Regions from separate parts of the Halobacillus sp. B29 genome, predicted to be linked through region 1. Evidence: predicted binding sites of a transcription regulator. Region 1 holds the regulator's gene; each other region holds the start of a gene.

Evidence for each region. The regulator Rex, encoded in region 1, represses fermentation and respiration genes when NADH is low (regulators of the CRP and FNR family bind a similar motif). The targets are predictions, from matches to a motif close to TTGTGAAATATTTCACAA.
Region 2: the regulator Rex is predicted to act here: its motif matches at 2,207-2,224, upstream of ACTWP7_RS15450 (L-lactate dehydrogenase).
Region 3: the regulator Rex is predicted to act here: its motif matches at 2,196-2,213, upstream of cydD (thiol reductant ABC exporter subunit CydD).
Region 4: the regulator Rex is predicted to act here: its motif matches at 1,965-1,982, upstream of ACTWP7_RS11975 (AtpZ/AtpI family protein).

Annotation. Positions count from the first base shown of each region.
Region 1 covers NZ_JBQQCM010000024.1:6,150-10,367, reverse strand. The annotation lists gene ACTWP7_RS19920 (MDR family MFS transporter) at 1-956, opposite strand, end outside; gene ACTWP7_RS19915 (SDR family oxidoreductase) at 1,207-2,031, shown strand; gene ACTWP7_RS19910 (redox-sensing transcriptional repressor Rex) at 2,143-2,793, opposite strand; gene moaC (cyclic pyranopterin monophosphate synthase MoaC) at 2,807-3,292, opposite strand; gene ACTWP7_RS19900 (ABC-F family ATP-binding cassette domain-containing protein) at 3,459-4,218, shown strand, end outside.
Region 2 covers NZ_JBQQCM010000012.1:105,782-109,999, reverse strand. The annotation lists gene ACTWP7_RS15455 (L-lactate permease) at 1-1,123, opposite strand, end outside; gene ACTWP7_RS15450 (L-lactate dehydrogenase) at 1,152-2,117, opposite strand; gene ACTWP7_RS15445 (hypothetical protein) at 2,468-2,641, shown strand; gene ACTWP7_RS15440 (hypothetical protein) at 2,672-2,872, shown strand; gene ACTWP7_RS15435 (hypothetical protein) at 3,028-4,197, opposite strand.
Region 3 covers NZ_JBQQCM010000023.1:14,052-18,269, reverse strand. The annotation lists gene ACTWP7_RS19710 (NUDIX hydrolase) at 970-1,425, shown strand; gene ACTWP7_RS19705 (topology modulation protein) at 1,544-2,071, shown strand; gene cydD (thiol reductant ABC exporter subunit CydD) at 2,240-3,979, shown strand; gene cydC (thiol reductant ABC exporter subunit CydC) at 3,976-4,218, shown strand, end outside.
Region 4 covers NZ_JBQQCM010000008.1:134,152-138,369, forward strand. The annotation lists gene atpE (F0F1 ATP synthase subunit C) at 195-407, opposite strand; gene atpB (F0F1 ATP synthase subunit A) at 459-1,181, opposite strand; gene ACTWP7_RS11970 (ATP synthase subunit I) at 1,206-1,574, opposite strand; gene ACTWP7_RS11975 (AtpZ/AtpI family protein) at 1,576-1,794, opposite strand; gene ACTWP7_RS11980 (S8 family serine peptidase) at 2,100-4,218, opposite strand, start outside.

The sequences.
Region 1 (4,218 bases):
CCGCCAAGAGACATAAATACACCGCTCGCAGCCGCTGCCGGCAGGAAGAGTAGTCCGGTCATGACTGCACTCATTCCATAAACGTTTTGAATGAGTAAGGGCAGCAGGAATATTCCTGAAAACAACCCAATGGAAGCTGCGCTTGTCACGATGATGGACACCGAATACGTAGGTACTTTAAAAACAGATAAGTTCAGTAATGGATCGTCCTGTCGGTTTTCATAGAACACAAATAAAACGACGGCGATCAGTCCCCCGACGATTAAAGCGATGTTTAAAGGGTCGAATAAGTTCTCTACAGTTCTTCCACGCCCTAAGGCAAACAAAATCGAACCGATACCTGAAGTGATAACCAGGAACCCGATTAAATCGAACTTCTTCTCGGGATGCGTCTCTGTCCGTTCCAGAAATTTAGAAGATAGGATTAATCCTGTTAACCCGAACGGGATATTAAAGGCGAACAGCCAGGGCCATTCTAGGTATTGGATTAAGAAGCCGCCGATCGTCGGGCCGATGGCTGGGGCGACCATTGCAGCGATCCCATATACTCCGACCGCAAGGCCGCGTTCATGTTTCGGGAAAGAATTAAAGATTAACGCCATCGCAATGGGAAGCATTAAACCGCCGGCCATTCCCTGTATAGCCCGGGAGATGATGACCATGGCTAACGTTTCTGAGAAAAAACCGGACAAAGAACCTGCGATAAAGATGACAAGTCCTGTGACGTACACTTTTTTCTTGCCAAAGCGGTCTCCAAAATAACCCGTCAGCGGCATCGTCATTCCCATAGAGACCATGAAAATAGTTAAGATCCAGCCCACAGCCACCGCATTGGAATCGAAGATCTCAATAAACTTCGGCAGGATTGGATTTAACATACTATTATTTAGGATAACGGTGAATGTACCGAAAAGAACCGATACAACCACAAGCCATTTTTTAGGTAGTTTACTCATCAGATGCCTCCTCTCTTGATTACTTCGGAACTCGAATTATTTTTCAACTATACCACTGATGATCGTGTTTCTCCACGTGTATGCTTATCTCTTTTCACGAGTGTTTCAAAGATCCTTTTAGATTATTCCACATCAGTGATTAAAAAAACATTTTCAACCGATTGGAAGCGTTTTAAAGAGACAGGGAGAGTTTTTGCTATAAAAAAGGGGGGTATGCAGTAGAAGAATGATTAAAGGAGGTTCTCAAACAATGGGACGACTAAACAAGAAAACAGCTGTCGTTACAGGCGCTGCTACAGGAATTGGCCAGGCTACGGTTAAGCTTTTTGCAGAAGAAGGTGCAACTGTTGTCTGTGCAGATGTGAACAAAGAAGATGTTCAAAATACAGTTAACGAAGTAAAAGACAACGGCGGAAAAGCCGAGTTTGTATATGTAGATGTATCGAATGAAGAAAGCGTAACAAGCTTAGCCCAACACGTGAAAGACACGTACGGATCCATAGATGTCTTATTCAATAATGCCGGAATCGACGAAGAAGGTGGAAAAGTCCACGAGTATCCCGTGGAACTGTTCGACCAAATTATCGCAGTCGATCTGCGCGGTACCTTCTTAACAAGTAAATACTTACTCCCTCTTATGCTGGAAAAAGGAAGCGGATCGATCATTAATACGTCTTCGATGTCGGGAAGGGCGGCTGATCTGGACCGCTCCGGATATAACGCAGCTAAAGGCGGCATTACGAACTTTACAAAGGCGATGGCGATCGATTATGCACGGGAAGGCATTCGTGTGAATTCCATTGCGCCAGGAACAATTGAAACGCCACTGATCGATGAACTGGCCGGTTCGAAACAGCAGGAGCAGGGCCGTGAATTCCGCGAAGCCAACAAGTGGGTCACTCCGATGGGGCGCTTAGGCGATCCTAAAGAAGTCGCAAATGTTGCGCTGTTCTTGGCCTCAGACGAAAGTTCGTATATTACAGGGGAGGACATTACGGTAGATGGCGGTATAATGGCTTATACGTGGCCGGGTAAGATGCTAATTGATAATCAATGGAAAAAAACTACTGATTAAGTAGATGAGGCTCAGAGTGAAGAACTCTGAGCCTTTCTTTTTAGTCAGCTTTCCCTTTATCCTTAGCCCCATAAAAAAACAGCCCAATCATCATTGGACTGTTCTTCTCCATTATTCTTCTTCCTCATCCAGAGGATAGTGTTTTAGAAAATAAACGAGTGCCTGCAGTTCGATAGCAAGGTCAATATGGTGGACACGAACATGGGACGGGACGGTGATCCGCGCCGGTGTGAAGTTCAGAATCGCGCTGACACCTGCATCTACGAGCCGGTCCGCTATGCCCTGCGCCTCGGACGCCGGAACAGTAAGAATGGCTACAGCCAGGTCCCCCATTTTCTCTTCCATATCATCAATATGCTCCACGCGGACACCGCCGACTTCACTTCCAACTCGTTCGCGGCTGGCATCAAAGGCAATCTCTATTTTCGTATTATTATTTTTTGTGAAATTATAATTTAAGAATGCGGTACCTAAATTACCTACTCCAATTAGCGCAACTTTTGTCGTTTCATCCTGATCGAGCGTCTTTCGGAAAAATGATAATAAGTACTCTACATTGTAGCCATATCCTTTTTTCCCAAGGGCTCCAAAATAAGAAAAGTCGCGACGGATCGTAGCGGAATCCACTTTCACCGCTTCACTCAGCTCTTTCGATGAGACACGCATTTTTCCCTGGCCGTGCAAATTATTTAAAAAGCGGTAATACAACGGCAATCGTTTTGCTGTAGCTTGTGGGATCTTAGTATGTTCTTCTAAATCCATGACTCTGCCTCCTTTACCGGCTCTCTCGCTGATAATCGCCGGTTTTGCCGCCTGTTTTCTCCATGAGATAGGTCGGCCCGATAACCATTCCTTTATCAAGAGATTTACACATATCATAAATAGTCAAAGCTGTAGAGGAAGCAGCAGTTAACGCTTCCATTTCTACCCCTGTACTTCCCTTTGTTTTCACAGCCGCTTGAATCTGTAATGTATAAGAATGGCCTGTTTCCCAGTCGAATGATATGTCGACCCCGCTTAATGACAATGGGTGACACATGGGAATCCAATCTGATGTTTTCTTCGCTGCCATAATCCCTGCTACTTGCGCCACCGCGAGCACATCGCCTTTGGATATTTCCTGATTAATAATTTTATGATAAATTTCTTCGTTGACTTGTACACAGCTGAAGGCCACCGCAGTCCGAATGGTTTCTCCCTTACTGGAGATATCCACCATACGGGCGTGCCCCTGTTCATTAAAATGTGTAAACTCTGACATGGTCTTACCCCTTTACGAGTAAATTCACAAACTTACTGTTAGTTACATTACTCTTATTCTAACAAAAAATCAACGGCTAGACGTTAAAGATTTCACAAACTCAGGGGCATTATCTTGCTAGAAGAATCCCCGATACGATACACTTATCTCATTGAGGTGAAACGACATGATTCTCATGCAATTAAATCAATTAACCAAACGATTCGGAGCGGAATTGATTTTATCAAATATTAAATTGGAAGTACAAATGAATGATCGCATCGCAATTGTCGGTCGAAATGGTACAGGAAAATCGACATTGCTGAAGATGATGGCCGGTGAAATGAGCTATGATTCCGGTGATATTTTTAAACCGAAGGAAACGACCGTTGGATACTTGGCTCAGGATACAGGCCTTCAGTCCGAGGAAACCATATGGAATGAAATGGAAAAGGTTTTCTCTCATTTAAAGGAACTGGAAGATGAACTGCGATCTATGGAAGCCAATATGGCAGACCCTGATCTTATGGATGATCCCGATCGCTATCAGCAGCTCCTCTCAACCTATGACCGGAAGCAGGAGTATTTCAAAACAGCGGGCGGTTATCAGTATGAAACGGAAATTAAATCCGTCCTGAATGGATTGAACTTCCATAATTTTGACTGGAACACACCAATCACTTCATTGAGCGGCGGCCAGAAAACTCGTTTAGCCCTTGGTAAGTTATTGTTGACCAGTCCGGATGTTCTAATTCTCGATGAGCCGACCAACCACCTGGACATCGACACGCTATCATGGCTGGAAGGATATTTACAGGGGTATAAGGGCGCGGTTGTCATCGTCTCGCACGACCGCTATTTTCTCGACAAGATCGTAAATACCGTTTATGAAATTGCCTTTCAATCTTCTAAGAAATACCCTGGTAACTACAGCGACTATTTGAAGA
Region 2 (4,218 bases), on a different contig from region 1:
GGAGTACAGCCACTAATATCGCGGTCCCAGTCGCAGATATCAAATCTAATTTAAAGAGAGCATCTAAAGCTACCGTATCCGGTGCAATGGGCGGTGCTTTTTGAATCTCCTGATGTAGAAAAGGAACAGGAATAAAGGCCGTTGTTTTCTCTAATAGTCCGCCTTCGCTGAATAGTGCTTTAAAGGAAGGCAAGCTCCAGACGGTAATGGTGGCTGTAAGGATATAGAACGGTGACCACGCTTTAATGATTTCTTTGACGCTGTAGGATTCGCCCTGTTGAATGTCTGGTGCGTTCTCCTCACGGTGAATGGTTTTCGGCTGCCATTTTCTCAGGAATAAAGCCAGTCCAGCCATACTTAATAATGCGGCAAGAATGTTCGCAAGCTCAGGTCCAAGGAAAAGAATAGTGAAAAGTTGAGCTCCTGTATAAATCCCACTGACGACCAGCAGTGCAGGTAAGGTTTCTTTTATTCCTTTTACTCCGCTTAGAATGAACACGAGTAAAAATGGAATAGCGAAGGAAATCATCGGAAGAATGTAGGCGAGTGTTCTGGAAAGCTCCATCGTTTCCAGATTTCCCATTTGAGCTCCCACAATGACAGGAATTCCGATCGCGCCAAATGCGCCGGAAGCAGCGTTTGCGATCAGGCACAAAGCGGCTGCTTTCAACGGGCGGAACCCAAGCTCTACAAGAAGAGCGGCGCTAATAGCAATCGGTACGCCGAATCCGGCTGCACCTTCGAGGAACGCGTTAAAGCTGAATCCGATTAAAAGCAGCTGAAGACGCTGATCCTGGGAGATGTTTGCAATACTGGATCGAATCACTTTAAATTTCCCTGTGCGAACGGCAATCTTATAAAGCCAGACCGCCATGATGACAATGTAACCGATCGGCCACAGTCCATTAGCTACACCGTGAAGAGATGCTGAAACAGCTTTTGCAATCGGCATGTCAAAGAATACAATGGATACGAGAATACTTAATGCAAGCGTGAGGAAAGCAGCTAAAATCCCTTTCATTCTAAAGCGTGTCAGGGCTAAAAAGAAGAAAAAGATGGGAAGAGCTGCGATCAGCGCACTCAAAAATACATTTCCAAACGGATCATACTGCTGTAACCACATGGACGATCAACTCTTTTCTGCGAATAATCTAGGTTGTTGGCTGGTTTTCAAAATTGGCGCCCAGGATATCTTTAAGGACGTTCACACTATGGTCGAACTGCTGTTGTTCTTTTTCGTTCAAGCTGACTTCTACAACATTCCGTATTCCCGTGCGGTTTACTACCGCCGGCACTCCAATATAAACGTCTTCCGCATTGTACTCTCCATTTAAATGAGCACTTACAGTCAGAACACTGTTTTCATTATTTAGAATAGCTTTTGAAATACGAGTCAGTCCCATGGCAATCCCGTAATAGGTTGCGCCTTTCTTTTCGATGATATGGTAAGCAGCATCACGGACATTGGTGAAAATCTCATCAAGATCTTCCATATGGTAATCTTCGTGACGTTCCATTAATTCATATACAGGCACCCCGCCGATAGATGCATGGCTCCATACTGGAAGCTCGGTATCTCCGTGTTCTCCAATGATATTGGCGTGAACGTTAGAAGGGGCTATGTCAAAATATTCTCCTAATAGAAAACGGAATCGGCCGGAATCCAGAATCGTTCCACTTCCGATGACGCGCTCTTTCGGCAGCCCACTAAATTTCCAAGTGGCATACGTCAGAATATCCACTGGGTTCGTTGCAACTAAGAAGATTCCGTTAAAGCCGCTCGCCATAACGTCATCGACGATGCTTTTGAAAATAGTCAGGTTCTTTTTCACAAGATCCAAACGAGTTTCTCCGGGTTTCTGGTTCGCCCCTGCACAGATGCAAACAATGTCAGCATCTTTACAATCTTCATACTGACCGTACCAAGTTTTCGTTGGATTTGGAGCGAAGACCTTACCGTGGTTTAAGTCCATGGCATCTCCCATAGCTTTATCTTCATTCAAATCGATAATGACAAATTCTTCGGTAACGGATTGGTTCAGCATAGCAAATGCATAGCTGCTTCCTACAGATCCTGCTCCAATAAGTGCCACGCGGTTTACTCGTTCTCTAGTCATATGAATTCCTCCTAAATGGTATCTGTGAATGATTGTGAAATATATCACATGTTCATTGTGCAATATTCTGCTTATTGAATCAATAGGTTTTGTGAAGTTTTTCACAAAGAAATTATTTTAGTAAGATGCAAGCGTTTTCTTGTTCACATTTTGTTCAAAAAATATTCTGACCTTGGAAAACTCGGATTTAATGGGAATGGACACACGGCCTCATGAGGAATTTATTTATGAAAAATTTGTTCTTTTTGCAACCAATACTGGAATCTAATCGTAAAGAAGGACGAATAGAAAGATCGTAAGTGAATAAAGGGACGATTATAAAAACTATTAAATCTGGGGGGGCGGAACGAATGAATTTATTCTTCTACATTACAATCATTGTTGGTTTTTCTCTTATCTATTATGGATATGTCAAAAAAATAGACAATGACCTAAAAAAGAAAGAACTGGAAATTGAAGAGAAGAAGATAGAGCTGGAAATAAAAAAGTTAGATCATAAGGACGGCGAAAAAGAGAAGGAATAGGATGAATGTTTCTAATAGCGAGCGATGATTATGAAAGAGGTGATTTCTTTGAAAACCTACGTGATCTTGTTTATGGTTGTTTTTTTTATGCATGGAATGACCCTGGTGAATGTCACGCTTTATGACGGCAATTGGAATGGAATTGTTCTAATGCTTTCCAATCTGTTATTTCTGGTTGCCTGCGTCTTCTTTGGGACGGAATTTCGGGCACGTAGAAGAGTTAAGGACTAGTTTGATCTGGGGTGTTAGATGATTAGAGAAGTGTGGTTTTACCCGCGGAAACCTTTGGTGACTGGATGATCTTAACCTTTAAACATGGAGTATAGCGCATACGCTTTTGTATAAAAAACAACCCACAGGTGAAGGACACCTGTGAGTAGAGAATTTTATGATTCTGTTTCTACAGTATCTAACCAATCGATGATTTGCGAGGAAATCTCGTGGTTGTTTTTGTCGATCATCATTAAGTGGGAGTTTCCGTTAATTCCTTCTTCTGTTAGCTGTATCACTTCGCCTGTGCCACCGTTTTCTTTAATCATATCAACGGTCGTTTGAACGGCTTCCAGACGACCTACCTGATTTCTTGATTCAAGGTAATCCCCGTAGACGCCAAGGTATGGAATTTCTGCGAACGTGTCTTGTACTTCCTGTTCGTCTGTTGGAGATCCTACAGGTTCGATAGCAATGATCCCTTTAACTAACTCTGGACGTTGACGTGCTACTTCATATCCAATTTCTCCGCCCATTGAGTGAACCATTAGTATAGCAGGGCCTTTATCCTCTAATAAGGAGATCATGTTATCTACTTCTTGCTGACTACCCCGGGAAGTTCCTCCACCAGCTTTTCCACCTGATTCAGTTCCGCTGAAAGCTTGGCCTTGACCGCGCTGGGTGCCTGCATCGCTGCTTGATTGTCCTTGACCCTGGCCTCCACGCGCATTACCGCTGCTGTCAGTTGATCCTGAGCCGCCTCCAGCGCTTACTTGCATGGGAATACCCGCGTAAAATTGTTCAAAAGAATCTGCCGGGAATTGCCCCTTTGGGTAAGGTTCATCCGGAGCGGACCCTAATCCCCAGCGCTGCCAGATCGACTGTGAATCCCATTTAGACATCGGGGAGCTTGCTTCTGATTCCGAAAGACCGGCACTAGCAAGATCTGACGTGTCTACGGTATAAACAGGATAACCGGCCTGGGCAAAATCATATGCCCAGCCATTACGAGAGTCTGGAGTGCTTTCATAAATGTTAGCCCCAAGTCCTAGTCCGGGAACCATGACCACCGGCGTATTGTCCGATTCATAAGGGATAAACGAATGGATCAGAGACTGGGTATCCTGAGAATCTCCTACATAGAAATCATCTATCGTCTTAAAGCTAACGCTGCTTTCCTCATCCCCTGCGCCGGAAGCATCAGAAGAATCGCTGGTAGCGGCGGGACTGCTCTCCTCTGTCGTTTGGTTGTCTTCTGCCGCCTCATCGTCCTCACTTGTATTGGTACAAGCACCTAGTATAAGAAGGGCGGCCATAAGTGCGAATGTGAATGATACTTTTTTCATAAAGATCTAAAACTCCATTTC
Region 3 (4,218 bases), on a different contig from region 1:
TAAGAATAGGTCATGCGAGTATATCTACAGATAAGCTCCCGATTTTGTAAGAAAACCTTTCGGGATAGGCACCACGGAATTGATCCCATCTCCAGAAGTTTACACTTTGGGGCGGGATTTTTTTATTGGAATGGCTTAGTTAAACTTCCATGTTGATGTTAAGGAAAAGCTCCCGTTACTTGAAGACTCAGTTTCGAGATATCTCATGAGAGAATTGGGTCCGGAGGGGAACGCCTCGCTTTCCGTGGGCATGTGCTGAGCCTCCTCAAGCTAACGCTTTCCGGGGTCTCACCGATCATGTTTATCCCACAGGAGTCTCCCCGTTCCCCTCCGGACCTGGCCGAATCTGATACTCGAAACCATCTAACACTCTGCTTGCTTGATGAGAAAAAGCATGGGGTGATCAGGTTATTTTCATGCTAGAACGATGTGGAAAAGCTTGTTATGGAAGCATTTTAGAACCTATTTAGGAGGAGAACATTCTCTCTTGAAAAGGGTCCGTTATTCTCATGTGGCTGGGTTGGCGAAGAAAACGACGAGACTCCCGCGGGAGAAGGAGCTAGGCGAGACCCCACAGGGAGTGAAACGAGCGAGGAGGCTTATGGTAAAAGGAGGATCGACTAAGATCGCCACGTCCTGTGGCAACATCGATCGACCCTACGTCGTGTAGGGCCGCAGGAAAGCGAGTTGTTTCCGTAGCCAGCCCCTCTCTATATCAGCAACGGACCTAAGATATCTCGAAACTGAGTCTTCAAGTAACCGGCCCTATTGCGTAATAAGCCTCTTATGAAAAATCAGCCATAAACGTTAACAGAGTCATTGGAGTCAACTCTTTTTGTATATAAACAATGATACGGCAATTGCTATAAACCTATTAGTTTTATAAGTTAATTGAATCAATTTTATAAAGATAACTTGGATCCAGTGTTTGTGGGGATCGTAGAAAAAAGTACGGAGAAGGGATGTGAAATGGTGAAAGACTACGTGAAAGATATGAGAAGTCTAATTGGAACCCGCCCCTTTATTATTGCAGGGTCTACGATCTTGCTTCAAAATCCAGATGGTAAAATTTTGTTCCAATTCAGGTCGGATACAAAGGAATGGGGGCTGCCTGGAGGAGCTATGGAGCCAGGCGAGAGTTTCCTAGAAACGGCAGAAAGAGAGCTGCGTGAAGAAACAGGACTTGTTGCCTTAAAATACCTGCATCTTGGAACTTTATCTGGAAAGGAACTTTATTTTCAATATCCAAACGGAGATGAAGTCTACAATATTATCAGTGTATTCCTGGGTACTAACATAGAAGGGACCTTAAAAATAAATGATCCCGAGAGTTTGAGATTATGCTATTTCTTTTATGAGGATTTGCCTGAAAAATTAGATGAGAGAGCAAGGTTGATCCTGGAAACATATCGAAGTTCTTTATAAGGATAAGAAAGCAGTTGGGGAATGTTGAATTCCTGGAGAGAGTCGCTTCTATACGCCATCCTGGAGCAGGAATGGCGTCGTTAGAAAACTTTTCGATTCGTGAACGGAGGGGAAAGGATTGGAACGGATTATGGTAATGGGAATATCTGCAGGAGCAGGAAAATCCACCTTTGCCAGACAGTTGGGAGACAAGCTAAATATAAGGGTTTATCATCTAGATGCTTTTTACTGGAAACCAGGCTGGATTGAAGCAGGCTTGCCAGAGTTCAAAAGCAAGCAGGAGGAAGTGGTGGGAAAGGACTCCTGGATTATTGAAGGGAATTATAGTTCGACCTACGACCTGAGGGCTTCCCATGCAGATACAATTATTTACCTGGAGCTCCCGCTTCTTCTTTGTCTCTACCGTGTGATTAAAAGGTGGTGGCTCCATCGCGGAAAAACGCGTTCAGACATGGGGGAAGGGTGTGAAGAGAAACTTGATTTTGAATTTATTAAGTTCATTGTTGCCACCTATTATTCTCGGAAGAAAAAAATGAAAAAGAGGCTTGAGGCTTTTCAAAGCATGAGTCCTGATAAAAAGATAATTGCTTTAAAAAGCAGAAAGGAAATCAGAGATTTCTTTAAGTGCCTCGATTATGAAGGTTAGTGCAGGACTTTCAAAGAGATGGTATGCGACGGGAATGATAAGGAAAAAATGAATAGAAATTGTCATAAATTCATCAGTTGTATCCTTAGAAGTTTGGAGCAGGATGCATTATAATGAAATTAATGTGTGAATTAATTCACAAATAGCTTCAGTTAGGAGTTTATATAGATGAAACATTTGAGCAAATTAGCCTTTGGTCAAAGAAAAGTGATTCTGGCTCTGTTCATCATTTCTCTTATCATTGGTGGAACGATCATAGGCCAGGCTTACTTTTTTGTAGCCATTGTGGACCGTGTCTTTTTAGATCAGCAATCGTTTCAGGACATTGTTCCGCTTCTCGCTGGACTTTTATTTGTTCTGGCTGGACGGGCAGGGTTTACATGGCTTCATGGTCGTACCGGTGTGAAAATGGCAGCTCGTGCAAAGAGTCATTACCGTCAGGCTATCATACAAAAATTTTCAAGAAATCCTATTCAGGCTTCTTTGAAAGGGCAGTCGGGTCGTAAAGTAAGTGTTCTTATGGATTCAGTAGACGAAATAGACGGCTATTTTAGTAATTACGTACCTCAAATGATTCAGACGGCTGTAATCCCGCTTATGATTCTCATTGTTGTGTTTACGCAGCACATTTATTCCGGACTCATTATGCTGATTACCGCTCCGTTTATTCCTTTTTTTATGGCAATTGTCGGAGTAATGACGAAGAAAAAGTCAGAAGAACAAATGGAGAAACTTTCCGCTTTCTCTGGTAAGTTTCTAGATATACTTCAAGGCTTAACAACGTTAAAGCTATTTGGAAGAGCTCAGAAGCAGAAAGATGAAATAGAAAAGAGCAGCCTTGGCTTTCGTGATGCTACCATGGGCGTTTTGAAGGTAGCCTTCATTTCATCGCTTATGCTTGAGTTTATATCCATGCTCAGTATTGGTCTGATTGCACTGGAAATTGCCATTCGTTTGGTGGTATATGAAAGCATTCCGTTTTTCTCTGCTTTTTTCATTTTGGTATTAGCCCCTGAATTTTACTTAACTCTTAAAGATTTCGGCAGTGCTTTTCATACAGGACGTGGAAGTTCGGGTGCTGCCAATCAGCTGGCAGAGGAGCTGAATGAAACCGAATCTTATGTAGAGTGGGGAGAAGGAAAACTATCTGCAGGGTCTAAGCCTCCATCTTTAGAACTTGATAACGTGCAATTCAGCTATGGAAAAGAAGAGGGGTTATTTGCACTGGAAAATATTCAGGCAATGATTCCCGCTTATTCACAAACTGCGATCGTCGGGAGAAGCGGCTCTGGTAAATCTACATTGCTCCATGTGGTAGCTGGGTTGATCCAGCCTTCAGAAGGGAGAGTGAAAGTAAATGGGGAAGCTCTTTCCTTTTACCAGGAGCACGAATGGTTCAAGGAAGTCAGTTATATTTCACAGCATCCTTATTTATTCTCGGGAACCATTGCTGAAAATATTGCGATTGGCGGTCGTGGTAATCACTCAATGAACGACATTAAAGCTGCTGCTCAGAGAGCGGGAATTGCAGAGCTTATTGAATCTCTGGAGCGAGGCTATGATACTCCTGTTGGAGAGGCAGGCCGCGGACTTTCAGGTGGTGAAAAACAGAGACTTGCGATAGCGCGAGCTTTTCTAAAACGTCCGTCTGTCATCCTTTTTGATGAGCCCACCACAGGACTCGATTTAAAGACGGAGCGCATCTTGCAGGAATCTATGAAGGAGCTCTCTAAAACGTCAACCGTTATTACAGTAGCGCATCGTCTTCATACGATCAAAAATGCCGACCAGATCCTGTTCTTAGATCAAGGGAATCTGGCTGCTTTAGGCCCTCATGAAGTATTAATGGAGAGGCATCCGGAATATCGGGAAATGGTCCGGCTTCAGCAAGGAGGAACGCCAGCATGAAAGACATAAGCCAAATGATTAAGCTTGTGGCATTGGAGAAAAAAGATGTTTTGTTATCGATTTTGTTTGGTTTTCTAGCTGGAATGTCGGCTGTCGGGCTTTTTGCCTCAAGTGGCTATTTGATTTCGCGAGCCGCTCTTATCCCGCCGCTATACGCCCTCACGGTCCTAATTGCCTTCTTAAAATTATTCGGGTTTGCAAGGGCTTTGGGACGTTATGCGGAGCGTTACTATTCTCAT
Region 4 (4,218 bases), on a different contig from region 1:
AACCCTCAAGCAAGCAAAAGCCTTACATATAAGAGCTCAGCTAGACAAGAGAAAAACCCGGCTTTAGCTTATAAAAGCTTCAGTCGAAGTTTTCTTTCCAATCCATTTGGGTATCAAGTTTTCGTAAAGGTATAAAGGAAAGGCGAAGATCGATTGAGTTGAACTTCGCCATAAGCGTATTCGCTCGTCCTGCTTTACTGACCCATTACGATAAATGCGATAACAACGCCGATGATCGGAATCGCCTCTACTAGAGCAACACCGATGAACATAGTTGTTTGAAGAGCACTGCGCAATTCTGGTTGACGCGCAATTCCTTCTACCGTACGACTTACAATCAGACCGTTACCAATACCAGCACCTAGTGCCGCTAATCCTACTGCAATTGCAGCTGCTAAAAGACCCATAATGAAAATCCTCCTCATATTTTTAAAAAAATAATTTTTTATTCTTTTATTTTAATGGTCGTCGCTCACCTTGTGAGACATATAAACCATCGTTAACATTACAAAGATAAATGCCTGGATAAAACCGATAAATGTACTGAAGCCCATCCAAGCTATCATTGGAAGTGAAGCTCCTAAAAATCCACCAACGCCGCCTGCTGCCATAGTGACAAGCAAGCTCAGTAAGATCTCTCCTGCGTAAATGTTCCCATATAGACGCAAACCAAGTGTAAGAGTATTAGAGAACTCTTCAATGATTTTGAAAGGTAGTAAAAACGGCAGAGGTCTTATAAAACCTTTACTGTATTCTTTACCGCCTTTCAGCTTAACCCCATAGTAGTGAGATAAGACGACAACAAGTGTTGCCAAGGTTAAGGTTATGCCGGGGTCTGCGGTTGGTGATTTCCACCACAGTTCATGTCCAACTACTCCATTGGTGACGACTCCAAGCATATTAGCTACAAATATGTAGGCAAATAAGGTTAAACCAAGTGGAAGAAAGAGCCTTCCTGTTCGCCAATCCATATTTGAACCGATAATGCCTTTTATGAAGTCAATCAGCCATTCCATGAAATTTTGAAAGCCGGTTGGGAACCGTTTCATGTTACGTGTGGCTGTTACCCCTAGAATGAAAACGATTAATGAGGCCACAAACATCATTAAAACGTTGGAAAGGTTGAAATCAAGCCAAGTGATCCCAAACGCATCATTCCACATCGGTGCTTCGTGATTCAATCTGTTCACCTACCTTCCATCGTGCTAAACTGTTGATTTATTGAACAGGTAATCTATAAAAATGACAATGTAGGCTGCCATTAAGCCCAATACTACGGAAATCAAATGAATATGTTCTTCAAACTGGAGGGCAATGACTACAGCCAGTGCACCTGAAGCCAAACGAGTAAACGTACCGATTCCTCTTACAGACTTGTTCTCTGCGGAGGCTTCGCCAAGCTTGCGGATTTTGCGCTGCATAAGCCAGAGGTTATAAAAACTCAAAGCGCTTCCCAGGAGAAGGCCTAGAAAAATCGGTTCCCAAGGGGTAAGGCCCCAGCCAAGAACGAGTAACGCCAGAAGGTAGAGCATCCATTTTCGTTGACGGGCCATCATCTGTTGGTAGTGCTTCATGCTAATCGTCTCCCGTGTACGTCCGTACTAAATGAATGGTCCCATATGTACCTGCTCCTAATCCTAGAAAAATCCCTATGATTAGGAATGTGGGCTCTGTGGAAAATTGACCATCTATCCATTTCCCAAGATAAACTCCGGCAAGTGGTCCACCGGCAAGCTGAGAAACGATGGCACTAGTTAATGCCATGGCCTGAAAAGGCGGTCTGGTATCTTTCATTTACAAGCCTCTTTTCACTTGAATAAAAAGGTGTCAGAACCTTTGCAATTCGTTATGAAAACCTTATCATCCCACACTATGTAAGAATACATTAGGGGTTATATGATGTCAATGAGTTTGTGATTAAAAATACAAATGTATGACACTTTTCGATCACATTTTCGTCACATTTGTGACAAAACTTACATGTACTATTTTACCAATTCTAAACCGAAAATAAATAGACTTTTCGAGCCATTTTTACATAAAACTTCCACCTCAGGTCATCCAAAAAAAGGATGATCTGAGGTGGAAGTTACTGGGTTTTATGAAGGTGTGAACGTTACTGGGAATGGGTAACTTTCTTTCTGGTCTTCATACTCGAGAGTGATGACAGCTACATAAGCCCCTTCAAGATGATTCGTATTTATTTTAAATTCCCCTTCCACCATACCCGGCTGAGGGTCTTCAAGTTCAAATAATTTTCCGTGAGAGAGCATAGTACCAGCTCTGTATAGATCGACGGTGATTTTATCTACGGAATCTGTAAGATGGAAGCGATAAGTGTATCGTCTTGCGTCCGCCCACTTAGATGATAGTTCCAAACCGGACACCTTTTCGTAATCAGACGTTCCGATCATGTAAAGATAAGGAACGTGGAAGTCATGATCTTGATTTCTCAGTTTAATAAACCCCTGATGAACTCCTGCTTTTAGAAAAGATTTCGTAAGATGGAGTCCAACCTCCACTTCCTTCGTTTCATTCGGTTCCAACCGGACAGTAGTTGGGAGGTCCCACCTGCTCCCATTTTCACGAACCGGGACTTCAAGGTGTACTGTCTGACTCTCATTTGTCGGATTTGTAAGCTTCAATTCTGCTTTTTTATTTACCAATGGTTGATCTACGCGCCCGAATGCAAGCGAGCCAGGTTCAATTAGCAGAGTTGGGTTAAATGATTCTTCTACATCAATAAAGCCTGTACCTTGCTCTGTAGGCGAATAAGGAAGTTTATCTTTTTCCAGAATATCTGCTGAACTCATCATCGCACTTTTTATTTGTTGAGGTGACCACTCTGGATGAGCTTCTTTTAATAAAGCCGCAAGTCCTGCAACATGCGGAGCAGCCATACTCGTTCCTTGCAGTGCTGCATATCCTCCAGGTACCGTGCTTAAAATGTTTACCCCCGGTGCTACCACATCTGGTTTTAATTCCCATGTATTCGTTACGGGACCACGAGAACTGAAAGGAGCCATTCGATGATCAAGTGAAACTTCGGTGGTTTCCAGCCATTGATTCTGCTGAACTCCTTCTTGAATCAACCACTCCCCGTCTTTTTTGGATACAGCAGCGACCGGAATTGGAATGGAAAAGTTCTCTAACGAACCCTGAAATAAGCCGGGTTCATTATTGTATATAACCACACCTTCCGCACCAGCTTGATAAGCTTTAAAAGCTTTTTCCTGAAAGGAAATTTCCCCACGTTCGAACAATACGATTTTTCCAGAAGCATGCTTTAGTTCTTCTTCCCCTCTTCCAGCGTCCAATAAAGGATATTTTCTGGAAAGTTCCCATGGTTCTGACCCGAGCAGTACTTGAACAGGGATTTGTCGATCTCTTCCTGGAATTCCAAATACCGGCGCTTTTGAAGGAAGGGCCGAGGCTCCTACGGTTATCGCCTTTGATGAAGTGGCAGGGGATCCTACAGTCCAAGTGTCCGGACCTGAATTCCCAACTGCAACTATAACGGTCACGCCAAGCTCTACCGCTCTATTAACAGCATGTGTAGTGGGCCAGTCCGGACCGTTCACATCATTACCAAGAGACAGATTGATCACATCCATCCTCTCTTTAATCGCTTCTTCAAGAGCAGCGATAACCTGCACAGAGGATCCGATCCCCCCTGGACCTAACGCCCGATAAGCGTAAAGCTCAGCATCTGGAGCTATCCCTTTCATTTTTCCATCAGCAGCAATGACCCCTGCTACATGGGATCCATGCATGGTCGAACCTTCCCCTCTGGTTTCCATAGGATCGTTATCAAAATCTACGGTATCAAAACCACCTTTGTAGTTCTTTTGTAGATCCGGATGAGAGTAGTCCACTCCTGTATCAATGACGCCTACTTTCACCCCTTTCCCTGTATAGGAGGGATTAAATTGATCTCGGATTACTTGAGTAGAAAAGGTACCCATTTCCTGCTGCAGACTTTTATATTTTACGACGGGATACTGATTCACTACCATGTCCATACGAGCAAGTTTTTCAAGTTCTTGGGCCGTCCCTTTTACAGCCAGACCGTTAAAGATCGTGTCATACTGTGCCACAACCTCCAGCCTCGGAATTCTGGATTCAATTTGTTCTGCAAGAAGGGATGAGGAGTCTTCCGTCTCAATAATAATAGTTACTTCATCGTTTTCATCCGGGGACTGAAAGCCTGTAAGAAGT